4 regions of the Ensifer sp. GW823-FHT05D09 genome follow, and region 4 is predicted to be linked to each of the others. Evidence: predicted binding sites of a transcription regulator. Region 4 holds the regulator's gene; each other region holds the start of a gene.

What was found. Region 4 encodes LexA, which represses DNA repair genes until DNA is damaged. Its sites were predicted from a motif close to TGTTCNNNNTGTGTTCNG; they were not measured.
Region 1: a site for LexA is predicted at 1,275-1,292, ahead of AC1Q80_RS23945 (DNA polymerase IV). Genes of this name have one in related genera too.
Region 2: a site for LexA is predicted at 1,075-1,092, ahead of AC1Q80_RS01385 (YifB family Mg chelatase-like AAA ATPase). Genes of this name have one in related genera too.
Region 3: a site for LexA is predicted at 975-992, ahead of AC1Q80_RS04080 (PA0069 family radical SAM protein). Genes of this name have one in related genera too.

The regions. Positions count from the first base shown of each region.
Region 1 covers NZ_JBXAIA010000009.1:258,541-261,619, forward strand. The annotation lists gene AC1Q80_RS23945 (DNA polymerase IV) at 1-1,271, opposite strand, end outside; gene AC1Q80_RS23950 (hypothetical protein) at 1,434-2,075, opposite strand; gene AC1Q80_RS23955 (DUF3572 domain-containing protein) at 2,078-2,350, opposite strand; gene AC1Q80_RS23960 (response regulator) at 2,507-2,878, shown strand; gene AC1Q80_RS23965 (PleD family two-component system response regulator) at 2,896-3,079, shown strand, end outside.
Region 2 covers NZ_JBXAIA010000001.1:270,615-273,693, forward strand. The annotation lists gene gshB (glutathione synthase) at 1-910, shown strand, start outside; gene AC1Q80_RS01385 (YifB family Mg chelatase-like AAA ATPase) at 1,181-2,713, shown strand; gene cysK (cysteine synthase A) at 2,853-3,079, opposite strand, start outside.
Region 3 covers NZ_JBXAIA010000001.1:830,260-833,338, reverse strand. The annotation lists gene AC1Q80_RS04085 (glycosyltransferase family protein) at 332-859, opposite strand; gene AC1Q80_RS04080 (PA0069 family radical SAM protein) at 1,058-2,215, shown strand; gene rnhB (ribonuclease HII) at 2,571-3,079, shown strand, end outside.
Region 4 covers NZ_JBXAIA010000002.1:384,058-387,136, forward strand. The annotation lists gene AC1Q80_RS07640 (hypothetical protein) at 168-314, opposite strand; gene AC1Q80_RS07645 (hypothetical protein) at 939-1,271, shown strand; gene lexA (transcriptional repressor LexA) at 1,391-2,110, opposite strand; gene AC1Q80_RS07655 (hypothetical protein) at 2,291-2,530, shown strand; gene AC1Q80_RS07660 (hypothetical protein) at 2,579-2,866, opposite strand.

The DNA.
Region 1 (3,079 bases), on a different contig from region 4:
CCGAACGTGTAGCCGGTTTCGACGCTTGCCTTGCCGAACTTGTCGCGTAGCCTGTTGATGGCATCTTCGGCGGCAGCGCGGCGGGTCGCTGCGGGATCGACCAGATCGGGCGGATCGGCGAGATCGGGGCTCGACAGATCGCTGACGCCAATGCCGATCAGCCGGTACTTCGTGCCGTCGATCTCCTTCTCCAGCAGTTGCAGCCCCGTGCGGAAGATGCGGTCTGCAAGCCGGGTCGGGCTGTCGAGACGGCGGTTGCGGGTCCTGGTCTTGAAGTCCGCGGTCTTCAGTTTCAACACGACCGTCTGGCCGGCCAGTTCGGATTTGCGCAACCGATGCGCGACCTGCTCACTCAACCGGCGCAGATGCGTGACGAGATCATCCTGACGGGCGAGATCGTCGTTGAAGGTCGTTTCGGACGACACGCTTTTCGCCTCGCCATCGATCTCAACGGTTCTCTCGTCGAGGCCGCGCGACAGGCGGTAAAGCCTCTGGCCCATGGTGCCGTAGCGGCGCATGAGGTCGGCTTCCTCCATGGCCTGGAGCTGGCCGATCGTTCGGATACCGTCGCGTTCCAGTGTGGTCGCAAACGCCTTGCCGACGCCCCAGATCAAGGTCACGGGCCGTTCTCTCAGGAATTCGAGCGCTTCGGCCTGGCCGATCACGGAGAAGCCGCGAGGCTTCTGCAGATCGGATGCAACCTTGGCGAGGAACTTGCAGTAGGAGAGCCCGACAGAGACAGTAATGCCGATCTCCTGTTCGATGCGGCGGGCGAAGCGCGCGAGCGTTCGGGCCGGGGGGTCGTGGTGCAGCCTTTGGGTGCCGCTCAGCTCCAGAAAGGCCTCGTCGATGGAGAGGGGCTGCACCAGCGGTGTCAGTTCCTGCATCAGCATGCGGACCTCGCGGCCGACGCGAACGTATTTTTCCATGTCGGGCTTGATGACCACCGCCTGCGGACAGGCCTCGAGCGCCTTGAACATCGGCATGGCCGAGCGCACGCCATGGATGCGGGCGATGTAGCAGGCGGTCGAGACGACGCCACGTTTGCCACCGCCGATAATCACCGGCTTGTCGGCAAGCTCCGGATTGTCCCGCTTCTCGACGGAGGCATAAAACGCATCGCAATCGATATGAGCGAGTGTCAGGTCGTAAAGCTCGGCATGACGCAGGATGCGGGGACTGCCGCAGGCAAGGCAGCGTCGCGCCGTTGCGCTCTGTTCCCGAAGGCAGTCACGGCAGAAGCCTGGAGTTTGAGAACCACTGTCGAGCATATCTGGAACAAATGTTGAACATTGCGACTTTACGCTCTAGGCTAGCGAGTCTCAAGGGAGGCCGCGTTGGAAATTGCCTTGCATGTCAGGTTGCCGACGCCAAGCCGCGGGTCGGGTTTCGAGTGCCTTCGTGCGGGTGCCTTGTTGTCGGGCCGGCTCTCGCTACCTTTGGAAATGCGCGCGAATTGCACTGGCAGCATCAGCCCAATCGGCAGCAATATGAACGCACGTATCTGGCGTCGGCGCGAGCGCGCGAAACTCGGCATTCGCCATCAGATTGATCAGCAGGCACGACGGCGCGTGCTCCTGCACCGATTGCAGGTTGCGGGCGATGTCGTCGATGAAAACAATGGGAAGTGCCCGTCCGGCATGCAGACGCTCGACGATCGGCCCCTTTGGGTCCTCGGAGGCGAGCAGAGGGTAAGGCAGTTCAAGGCGATCGAGCAGGGCACGGCGCGCGGCCGCATAACGTGGCGGCATTGCCGTCAGAAACACTATGTCCGCCTCAGTCGACAGGTCGCGAAGGGTTTCGACAGCGCCGGTAGCCGGTGTCTGCCAGCGATCCTGCGTGGCGTAGAAGGTGTCGAGCATGTCTTTGACGTCGTCCGCACTCGCTGCCTGCTCCGTTGTGCGATGGACGACGTTGCCGGTCAGCCGGAAAGAGCGCGGCACGAGGATATGGTCGCGGCTTTCGAGGAAAGCCCGAAAGGGGCTCAGGAATTCGAGCACCACCTCGTCGATGTCGCTGACGACGAGCGGGCGGTCAGTGAGGCGGATTTCATCGTCGAAGGCGGTGTTGCTCACGGTCAGCTGTCCTGCAGGTCGGCGGCGCCGGAGAGCTTCTCATGTGCACGCACGACATCCTGGGGTTCTGTGCCCGTTGCCTCGCAGAACGCGATCAGTGTCGGCTCATGGTCCATGAGAAAGGCGACGAGCCCGCCCATGAAGCCCGGCTCGCCGATTGCGTTGCGCAGGGAGGACGGATCCGATCCCGTCAGCGCCAGAAAACGGGACAAGAGGTCCGGCTCGCCGGCAAGCCAGGAAAGAATGTCGATGGCGATTTCGTCGGCGCTCTTCAATGTCTTGGCCTCCTACTGTTTTTACGCCCGGAATTACCTATTTTTCAACCAAATAGGTTTATCGTTGAACTCGAGGAAATGGGTCGAGTCGTTGGCTCTGCAACTTAGATGTCTTGATAAGACTTGCAAGAAGACGACTGGCAGCAAGGGATCGACATGCCCAAACAGGTAATGATTGTTGAGGATAACGAGCTGAACATGAAGCTCTTCCGAGACCTGATTGAGGCTTCCGGCTACGCGACGATCCAGACGCGCAACGGGATGGAGGCGCTCGAGCTGGCGAGAAAGTACCGTCCCGATCTGATTCTGATGGACATCCAGTTGCCGGAGGTCTCCGGGCTCGAAGTCACGAAATGGCTGAAGGAAGACGACGAGCTGCACGTCATCCCGGTCATCGCGGTGACCGCCTTCGCCATGAAGGGCGACGAGGAGCGTATCCGCCAGGGCGGCTGCGAAGCCTATGTTTCAAAACCGATTTCTGTGCCAAAGTTCATTGAGACGATCAAGACCTACCTTGGCGATGCCTGAACGGCGGGAAAATTGATATGACTGCGCGCATTCTTGTTGTCGATGACGTGCCTGCCAACGTTAAGCTTCTCGAAGCACGTCTGCTTGCGGAGTATTTCGATGTGCTGACTGCCGGCGATGGTCATACGGCGCTGTCGCTCTGCGAGACGACGCCGGTCGATCTGGTGCTGCTCGACATCATGATGCCCGGCATCGACGGTT
Region 2 (3,079 bases), on a different contig from region 4:
TGTTTCGGGCATCAATATCGCGGGCGATTCCACCTTCGCGATGAGCCTCGAGGCACAGGCCCGCGGCTACCGGCTCTTCCACTATACCCCCGAGAAGCTGTCGCTGCGCGACGGCAAGGTTTTCGCGACGACGCAGCAGATGACGCTTCGCGACGTCAAAGGCGACCACTTCACGCTCGGCGAGCCCGAGCGGCTCGACCTTTCGACAATGGACGTGATCATGCTGCGGCAGGATCCGCCCTTCGACATGGCCTACATCACCTCGACCCACCTGCTCGAGCGCCTGCATCCGAAGACGCTTGTCGTCAACGACCCGGCCTGGGTGCGCAATTCGCCGGAAAAGATCTTCGTCACCGAATTCGCCGACCTGATGCCGAAGACGTTGATCACCCGCGACGCGGCCGAGATCGCGCGTTTCCGCGAGGAGATGGGCGACATCATCCTGAAACCGCTCTACGGCAATGGCGGCGCCGGCGTGTTCCACTCGGCGCGTGACGATCGCAACATGTCGTCGCTGCTCGAAATGTTCGGCCAGATGTTCCGCGAACCCTTCATCGCGCAGGAGTATCTGCCGGCGGTGCGCAAGGGCGACAAGCGCATCCTGCTCGTCGACGGCGAGCCGGTGGGAGCGATCAACCGCGTGCCGGCGGAACACGACGCCCGCTCCAACATGCACGCCGGTGGCCGGCCCGAGCCGACCGAACTGACGGCGCGCGAAAAAGAAATCTGCGCCCGCATCGCCCCGGCGCTGAAGGAGCGCGGCTTCCTCTTCGTCGGTATCGACGTCATCGGCGACTACATGACCGAGATCAACGTGACGTCGCCGACCGGCATCCGCGAAGTCAAGAAGTTCGGCGGCGCCGATGTTTCCAGCCTGCTTTGGGATGCGATCGAGCGCAAGCGCGCCTGACGCTTGGCGCGCAACAGCGCGGTTTGCGATAGCGACATGGACGAAACAGCACCGTGCTCTAAGCGGACCTGAGGGATCGCACAGCAAGGGCGGTGCCTCGACCGTTCATTCGGCCTTCCGGTCGTACCCCGCCACCCGAAGCGGGTGACGTTCGGTGAATGCAATGTTCTATTATTGTTCTTGTTTTTGTACGTGTTCCGTGCAAGATTTTCCGCTGCAACCAAAAGGGTTGCGGCGGCACGGCGGGCCGCCCCGTTGAAAGAGGCGGTGATGGTTGCGCGTGTCAGTACGATTGCATTCCAGGGAATAGAAGGCGTGCCGGTCGACGTTCAGGTGATGGTCGCGCCCGGACGGGTCGGCATGCAGATCGTCGGTCTGCCAGACAAGGCTATCGCCGAAAGCCGCGAGCGGGTGCAGGCAGCCCTTCATGCATCTGGTCTGGCGCTGCCGGCAAAGAAAGTCACCGTCAATCTCGCGCCCGCGGACTTGCCGAAGGAAGGCAGCCACTTCGATCTGGCGATCGCGCTTGGCCTGATGGCGGCACTCGGCGCCATCCCCGGCGATGCGCTTGCCGGCTATGTGGTGATCGGCGAGCTTAATCTCGACGGCACGGTCGCCGCTGTCGCCGGCGCGCTGCCAGCGGCAATCGGCGCCAATGCGCTCGGCAAGGGATTGATCTGCCCGGCCGAAAGCGGACCGGAGGCGGCCTGGGCCGGCGCCGACATCGATATTCTGGCACCCCGCAGCCTGATCGCCGTCGCCAATCATTTCCGGGGAACGCAGGTGCTTTCCCGGCCCGAGCCGGCCATCCGCGCCGGTGCCGCGGATCTGCCCGATCTTGCCGATATCAAGGGGCAGGAGAGTGCCAAGCGCGCGCTCGAAGTGGCGGCAGCCGGCAACCACAATCTCTTGATGATCGGCCCACCGGGCTCGGGCAAATCGATGCTGGCTTCGCGCCTGCCGTCGATCCTGCCGCCGTTGACCCCGGCCGAACTGCTCGAAGTCTCGATGATCCACTCGATCGCCGGGCAACTTCCGGGCGGCAAGCTATCCGACCGGCGGCCGTTCCGCACCCCGCATCATTCCGCCACCATGGCGGCCATGATCGGTGGCGGCTTGCGCGCCAAACCCGGCGAGGCGTCGCTCGCCCACAACGGCGTGCTGTTTCTTGACGAGTTTCCGGAGTTCACGCCGCAGGTTCTCGACGCGTTGCGCCAGCCGCTGGAAACGGCCGAATGCATCATTGCCCGTGCCAACCACCGGGTCAGCTATCCCGCCGCAATCCAGCTGGTGGCGGCGATGAACCCATGCCGGTGCGGCATGGCGGGTGAACCCGGCCGCAGTTGCGCCCGCGGACCGCGCTGCATGAGCGATTACCAGGCGCGCATCTCCGGCCCGCTGATGGACCGGATCGATCTTCGCATCGACGTGCCGGCCGTCAGTGCCGCCGACCTGATCCGGCCGATGGCGGCAGAGGCGAGTTCGGTCGTGGCGCGACGTGTGGCCCGCGCCCGCGAGCTGCAGCTCGATCGCTTCGCCGCGCTCGGCAGTCGCGAATCCACAAGCAACGCCCGTTGCTCGACGGCGATGATCGAGCGCATTGCCGAGCCCGATGCGTCGGGGCTGCAATTGCTGCGGGACGCGGCCGAGAAGCTGAAGTTTTCCGCGCGCGGTTATCATCGCGTGCTGAAGGTCGCGCGCACGCTTGCGGATCTCGACGGGGCGGCGACGGTCGGTCGCGTTCATCTTGCCGAGGCGATTTCCTACCGCATCGCCGGCGAGCGTCTGCAGGCGGCGGCGTAAAGCTATGGTCGGGTGCGGTGTCTGTTACCGCAGGTGCGGCAGTCGGCGTCCTTGCTTTCATGCCGCCGCCTGAAAAGCATCGCCGAGCAACAAAAAGGGCGCCACAGCGCCCTTTCGTGCATCACCTATAGCAAAACGCTTACGCGCCCAGACCGTCGAAAAGCACTGTCGAAAGATACCGTTCCGCAAAGGACGGAATGATGACGACGATGTTTTTGCCGGCGTTTTCCTCGCGTTGGCCGATCTCGATGGCCGCGGTGAGCGCAGCACCCGAGGAGATGCCGACTGGCACGCCTTCGAGCCTGGCGACGAGCCGCGCGATCTCGACGGCTTCGCCGCTGTTGACGGTGACGACTTCGTCATAGA
Region 3 (3,079 bases), on a different contig from region 4:
TCTGCTAAAGCTTCATCCGTCAGCCCACTTCGAAGGGTCGCAATGAGACCCGAGCAAATCCTTCGAACGGAGCAAAGACGAGCCCATCGCCGATGTCCCCCCGGCTAGGGGAAATCAAACATACGACGCGCGGCTCGCCCGGTCGCTCGGATACGAATTTGCTAGCAAGGATATTTGGTAGCCGCTTGGAGGTGCCGTCCGCAGGACTGGCACCTTTTTTGTTGGCGCCGAATATGCCCTGGAGCGCGTCGCGCTCTTTCAGATCCGCTTGGCGGACTTTACGATGTTGTTCTTTCGAATGTCGTTGCCGCAAACTTCAGCGCTACAGGCTTCAGGCATCCTGCCTGTTGTCGACGGCAACCCAGGCCGGCACCAACTCGGTTGCCAGCTTTCGAACGCTGCGGACGTTCGCCATCTCGCTCAGCTGCATCTTCCCGCGTGCGACCGCGAGAGCGTCGCCCTTGCGCACGAGGAAACCAGCCTCCAGCGGCTTCACCCGCCGCGCCAGGCGATGCAGCAGCGGCTTGCGATGCATCCGGGACGGCGAGAAACGGGCCGGTCCCTTGTGCAGGGACACGTATTCGACGAGTTCGTCCACCCAGCGCCCGATCGGCCGCGCGCCCGGCTCAAGCAGCATCAGCCATTCGCCACGTGCCGAACGCACGATTTCGCCCAGATCCCAATCGACGCAGAAGCGGCAGCCAGCGGCATCGGCTACACGCACCGAACCATCCTTGGAGCCGTAATCGAGGATGATGACATCGCTGACCAGGCCCTCCACGGCACCCGCCACGAGCACCGATAGCGTCTGCGCCAGTTCCGCCTCGTTGTCGCGTGTTTCCATGATGATCGTCAGCATAGCTGTTCCTACCGCATTGCAGCGTAAAATGCTACAACCCTATGGCATGACCGCTCTCGTCCTGCTCACGTTCCGCCCGATGGCTTTCGCTCCGAATTCAGGGTGCGTGATTTTTTGTTCTTGAATTGTTCCCGCTTTCGCGTTAGGAAAATAATCAGAACAAAACGGGATCAAACATCTGATCCCTCGGAGATTCCGATGAACGAGCTGTCTCAGATCAGGCAGGGTGCGCTTGCACCCGCCAACACGGCAGAGGTTGCCGAAGCTTTGATGAGCGGAACCGGTCTCAGGATCGAGGTTGATCGTCGCCGCGGACGAGGCGCCGGGCTGAACATGTCGGGCCGGTTCGAACAGCAGGCGCGCGAGGCTTTCGACGACGGCTGGGAGAGCCTGGAGGATCTGCCGCCCTTCAAGACAGAAGTGCAGGTGGAAAAGCCGCGTTCGGTCATCAGTCGCAACGATTCTCCCGATATCTCTTTCGACCGCTCGATCAACCCCTATCGCGGCTGCGAGCACGGATGCATCTATTGTTTTGCCCGCCCGACGCACGCCTTTATGGGGCTTTCGGCCGGACTTGATTTCGAGGCGAAGCTCTTCGCCAAGCCGGACGCCCCGCGCCTGCTGGAACGCGAACTCGCCCGCTCGGACTACAAGGTGCGGCCGATCGCGATCGGCACCAATACCGATCCCTATCAGCCAATCGAAAAGGAATGGCGGATCATGCGCCAGATCCTCGAAGTGCTGCAGGCGGCCAACCATCCTGTCATGATCGTGACGAAGTCGGCGATGGTGACGCGCGACATCGACCTGCTTGCCCCCATGGCTGAAAAGGGACTGGCGCGGGTCGGTATTTCGGTAACGACGCTCGACCGGAAGCTGGCGCGCACGATGGAGCCGCGCGCTTCGACGCCGACCAAGCGGCTTGAGGCGATACGCTCGCTCACTGAAGCCGGCATTCCGACCGGTGTCCTGGTCTCCCCGATCATCCCGGCCCTGAACGACCACGAGATAGAGCGAGTGCTGGAAGCTGCGCGGGCAGCAGGTGCGCTGGAGGCGACCTATGTGCTGTTGCGCCTGCCGCTTGAGGTCAGCCCGCTCTTTCGCGACTGGCTGTTGCGCAACTATCCAGACCGCTACCGGCATGTGATGTCGCTCATCCGCTCGATGCGCGGCGGCAAGGATTACGACGCCGAGTTCGGCAAGCGCATGAAGGGGGCCGGGCCCTATGCCTGGCAGATTGGCCGAAGGTTCGAACTTGCGGCCAAACGCCTCGGCCTCAACCTCAACCGCCGACAGCTGCGCGACGACATCTTCGTCCCGCCGCTTGGGACCGGCGTCCAGCTTTCGCTGCTCTAGCGGCAACAGGTCTTGCGTATGTCGCTGGGGACGGAGGTTCTTGGATTGAAGACGTCATGGAGTGGGAGGTGGGCCGGCAGCCCCGATGACCTCATTGGCCGACCGGACAAAGCCGCTGCAACCCCGCGCTTAGGTGTTAGGGCTTGCACCTTTTGATCAATGTCGAGCTGGGTGGCGCAGATGCCACCGACTCGGGCAAAGGCATGCGTGCCGCGTCATTGCCGGCGCGAGATGACTTTAGTGAATTCCGGCGTCTCCTTTGTGCCTCAGGATGACGCTGGCATACCCCCCGGCTGCTGCCGCACTCAGATCGGGGGACTTGAAGAGAATCGGTCGATCATGCGAGTTTCGCCGCATGTCACATCGCAGATCGACCGATTCTCCCCTTTTCCCGGATCTTCTCCTCGGACCTGATTTCAGCTTCGAACTGGCTGCCAGAAAGGAAGGCGCCTGGCCTGTCGCTGGCGCCGACGAAGCGGGACGCGGACCGCTTGCGGGCCCCGTAGTTGCGGCTGCCGTCATCCTGGATCCCGATGCGATCCCCGAAGGTCTGAACGACAGCAAGAAGCTGAGCGCAGCTCAGCGCGAAAAGCTGTTCGACGAGATCCTGGCAACCGCCACGGTTTCCATCGCCTCTTCCTCTGCCGCGACCATCGATACCATCGACATTCGCAAGGCGAGCCTTGAAGCGATGCGCCGCGCCGTCGACGGTCTGTCGCTTGCGGCCCGCTTCGTCCTGGTCGACGGCCGTGATGTGCCGCCCGGCCTTGGCTGTCACGCCAAGGCGGTGGTCAAGGGCGACGCCCGCTCGCTTTCGATCGCGGCAGCATCGATCGTCGCCAAGGTGACGCGCGACCGCATGAT
Region 4 (3,079 bases):
ATGGCGCGGGGCTCTATGGTCTCAAATTGCCGGTGCAGCAAATTTCAGCCGTTGCTAGCCTAGCCCCACCTGAGCAACCAGTAATCTGGAGGTGGTGACAACGCGACGCGCTGCCGCCGATCAGAAATCAGCCGCTCGTTGCCGCATTGGGAAAATGCGCGGCCTGCTCAATTCTCCTGAACGGAAACGCCGCCCTCGCCAATCTTGATCTCGACACCGGCAGGTTTCGTTTCCTCACGATAAGCATAGACGCCGAGCCCGATGACGGCGACAGCGAGCACGGCGATGACGAGATAGAGGCTATTACGGTTCATTCAGCAGTTCCTCACTTGGTTACGCGAATGGGTAACTAGGCTGCCATCGTCGAAAGGCAACGGTGCGATCGTCGGGTGCGTTGGGCTCAAGGGATCCATGGCTCTGACGAAGATCAGATTCGGTTTCCGTGCGTAGGCAGCGTATCCCTTTTCCCTAGCACCCTTTGTGCCTGACGCGCTGACCCGCGCCCTCGGTGGGCGAGTGACAATCGCTGCAAGTGCGATGCATGATTGAGCCGCCGACTCATTCTAATTTGCTCCTCATGCCGCGACGTCACTCATCTGTGGGCTATCGCCTTTGCAGGCATGCCCGGCTTCGCGGGCTGCCAAGATTCGGGGCACACCTGGCGCAGCAGTGGCGATGTCAGCCTGTTCCTTATTCTCCGCCGATGTCAGTTATTCTTCATGGGTGATCCGACGTGCGCGCGTGCGCTTCACGCGTTTGCGCCGCGAATAGGCATGCGCGGATCTGGCTTGCCGGCGACCTGCCCCGAAATGGTGATTCTGCCCGTATTGTCAGTGCAAAGATTATTGTCTCTAGACGACATCAGGAATGAATATTCCAGCGATGCGACCCGTATAGGTAGCGTCAAACAAAACCGACAATGGAGGAAATGACATAAAATGAAATGTAAGATCGCCCTGACTGCTCTTGCCATATTTGCCGCAACGACGGCCACCGCAAGCGCCGAGGATCTCGTCTTTCAGCTGAAGAACAAGACGAAAGCCGTTCTGACGAACTTCTATACCTCGCCGGTTGGCGTCGATCAGTGGGAAGACGATGTCTTCGGGCGGCAGGTGCTTAATCCGGGCGAGAGCATGGAAATTACCATCGCCGACGGACGCGATGTCTGCAAATACGACATGCGCTTCGAATTCGAGGAAGGCTCCGGTCTCGACACGACCGAAGACATGCAGGACCTCTGTGAGTTGGGCGAGTACTCCATTCACGAATGAAAATTATCGAGCGCGTAAAACGCTCAACCTGACCACTTACGTCTCGCTACCTCTTGGGTGGCGAGACGTTCAAGCACAAGAAGGCCTGTCCAGCAGAAAGACAGCCATCATCATCTGGCTTAGTGATAGCGACGGATCAAGCCAACGAGCTTGCCCTGTATCTTGACGCGGTCCGGGCCGAAGATGCGCGTCTCGTAGGCCGGATTGGCCGCCTCGAGTGCAATCGATGCGCCTTTGCGCCGGAAGCGCTTCAACGTCGCTTCCTCGTCATCGACAAGTGCGACGATGATGTCGCCGGGGTTTGCCGTCGTGGCATTGCGGATGATCACCGTGTCGCCGTCGAAGATGCCGGCCTCGATCATCGAATCACCCTTCACTTCAAGGGCGTAGTGCTCGCCGCTGCCGATCATATCGAGCGGCACGGTAATATCGTGCGTGTTGTTCTGTATTGCCGAGATCGGTACGCCGGCGGCAATGCGGCCCATGACCGGAACCGAGACGGAGCTGTTGTCTGCCACCGGCGGCGCTTTTGCGGTAACCGGGGCAGGGGCGGGAGGTTTGCCGAGACTTCCCTCGATGACGCTTGGTGAAAACCCGCGACGCGGCTGAGCGCTTCCCGCGTAAGCTTCCGGCAGCTTGATGACCTCAAGCGCCCGGGCGCGGTTGGGAAGGCGTCGAATGAAACCGCGTTCCTCGAGCGCCGTAATCAGCCGGTGAATGCCCGACTTCGATGCCAGGTCGAGTGCATCCTTCATCTCGTCGAAGGACGGCGGAACACCGGACTCCTTCATGCGTTCGTGGATGAAAAGAAGCAATTCCTGTTGCTTGCGGGTCAGCATGGCAAGTCGCTCCAGAGGCGTGAAACAAATCAAGAACAGACACTATCTGTTCCATATGTGTTCCGCAAGTGCCTAAAATTCCGTGAATGTTGTATCAATCGTGCGCCTATCCGCTGCCTCGATGCTGGGTATGCCATGCGGAGCTGCCATGCCTCGCGCTTTTTACCGAATGAGGATGCAATGAAAACGCTGATTCGGATCCTGTCGACGATCGTTATCGCAGCGACCGCCGTCCTCGGGTTTCGCTGGTATCAATATGTCGACAACAGGCAGAGCCCGTTCGATGAAGTCGGCATCGCATTGAATGCGATGATGCCGGGGCCGGTCCGCCAGTGGGGTTGTGACCGGTTAAAGTTCACCTTTGGCAAAGGATTGCCACCACGAGGGTGTGCCACGAGCGATGGTAAAGAATGGAAGTAGCGCCGAGATAAGCGGTTGGGACAGCGGGCATGTCGAGGAGAGGGCGTTTCAAGCCGGCTGCGTTGCCGAACAGGCGTCCTCGAACTCCTTCACGGTCTCGGCAGAGTTGTCCTCCGGCAGCACGGCATCTGCCGCGTCGGTCGCCACCGGCGTGTCGCCTTGGTAGACGAATGACTGGATATAATAGGCGATCGAGCCTTTCCAGACATTCCGACCGTCGATCTGCTGGCAGGGGATGGCCGATTCGAAGTCCGTTTGCAGGTCGTCGACCGTGGCCGCGCTAAGGGCGATGTGGGGCGATGCGATAATCGAGGCGATAAGCAAGGCTGCAAGCACGATGGACGTCCGCTAGGTCAGAAGTGGTGCCGATAGATTGGTTAACGATGTGAACCGTGCTTTCGTTCCGGAGTCCAGCAAGCAGGCCGCGTACCCATGCCGTGTTCAACAGTTCTTTGCGAAAGGCGACGATCGCTCTTCAAGCTGTGGCAGCGAAGACACGAAGATTGTTTGGAAGAGCGAGTGTTTCGGGGCGTTTGTTGCTTCTCCGGC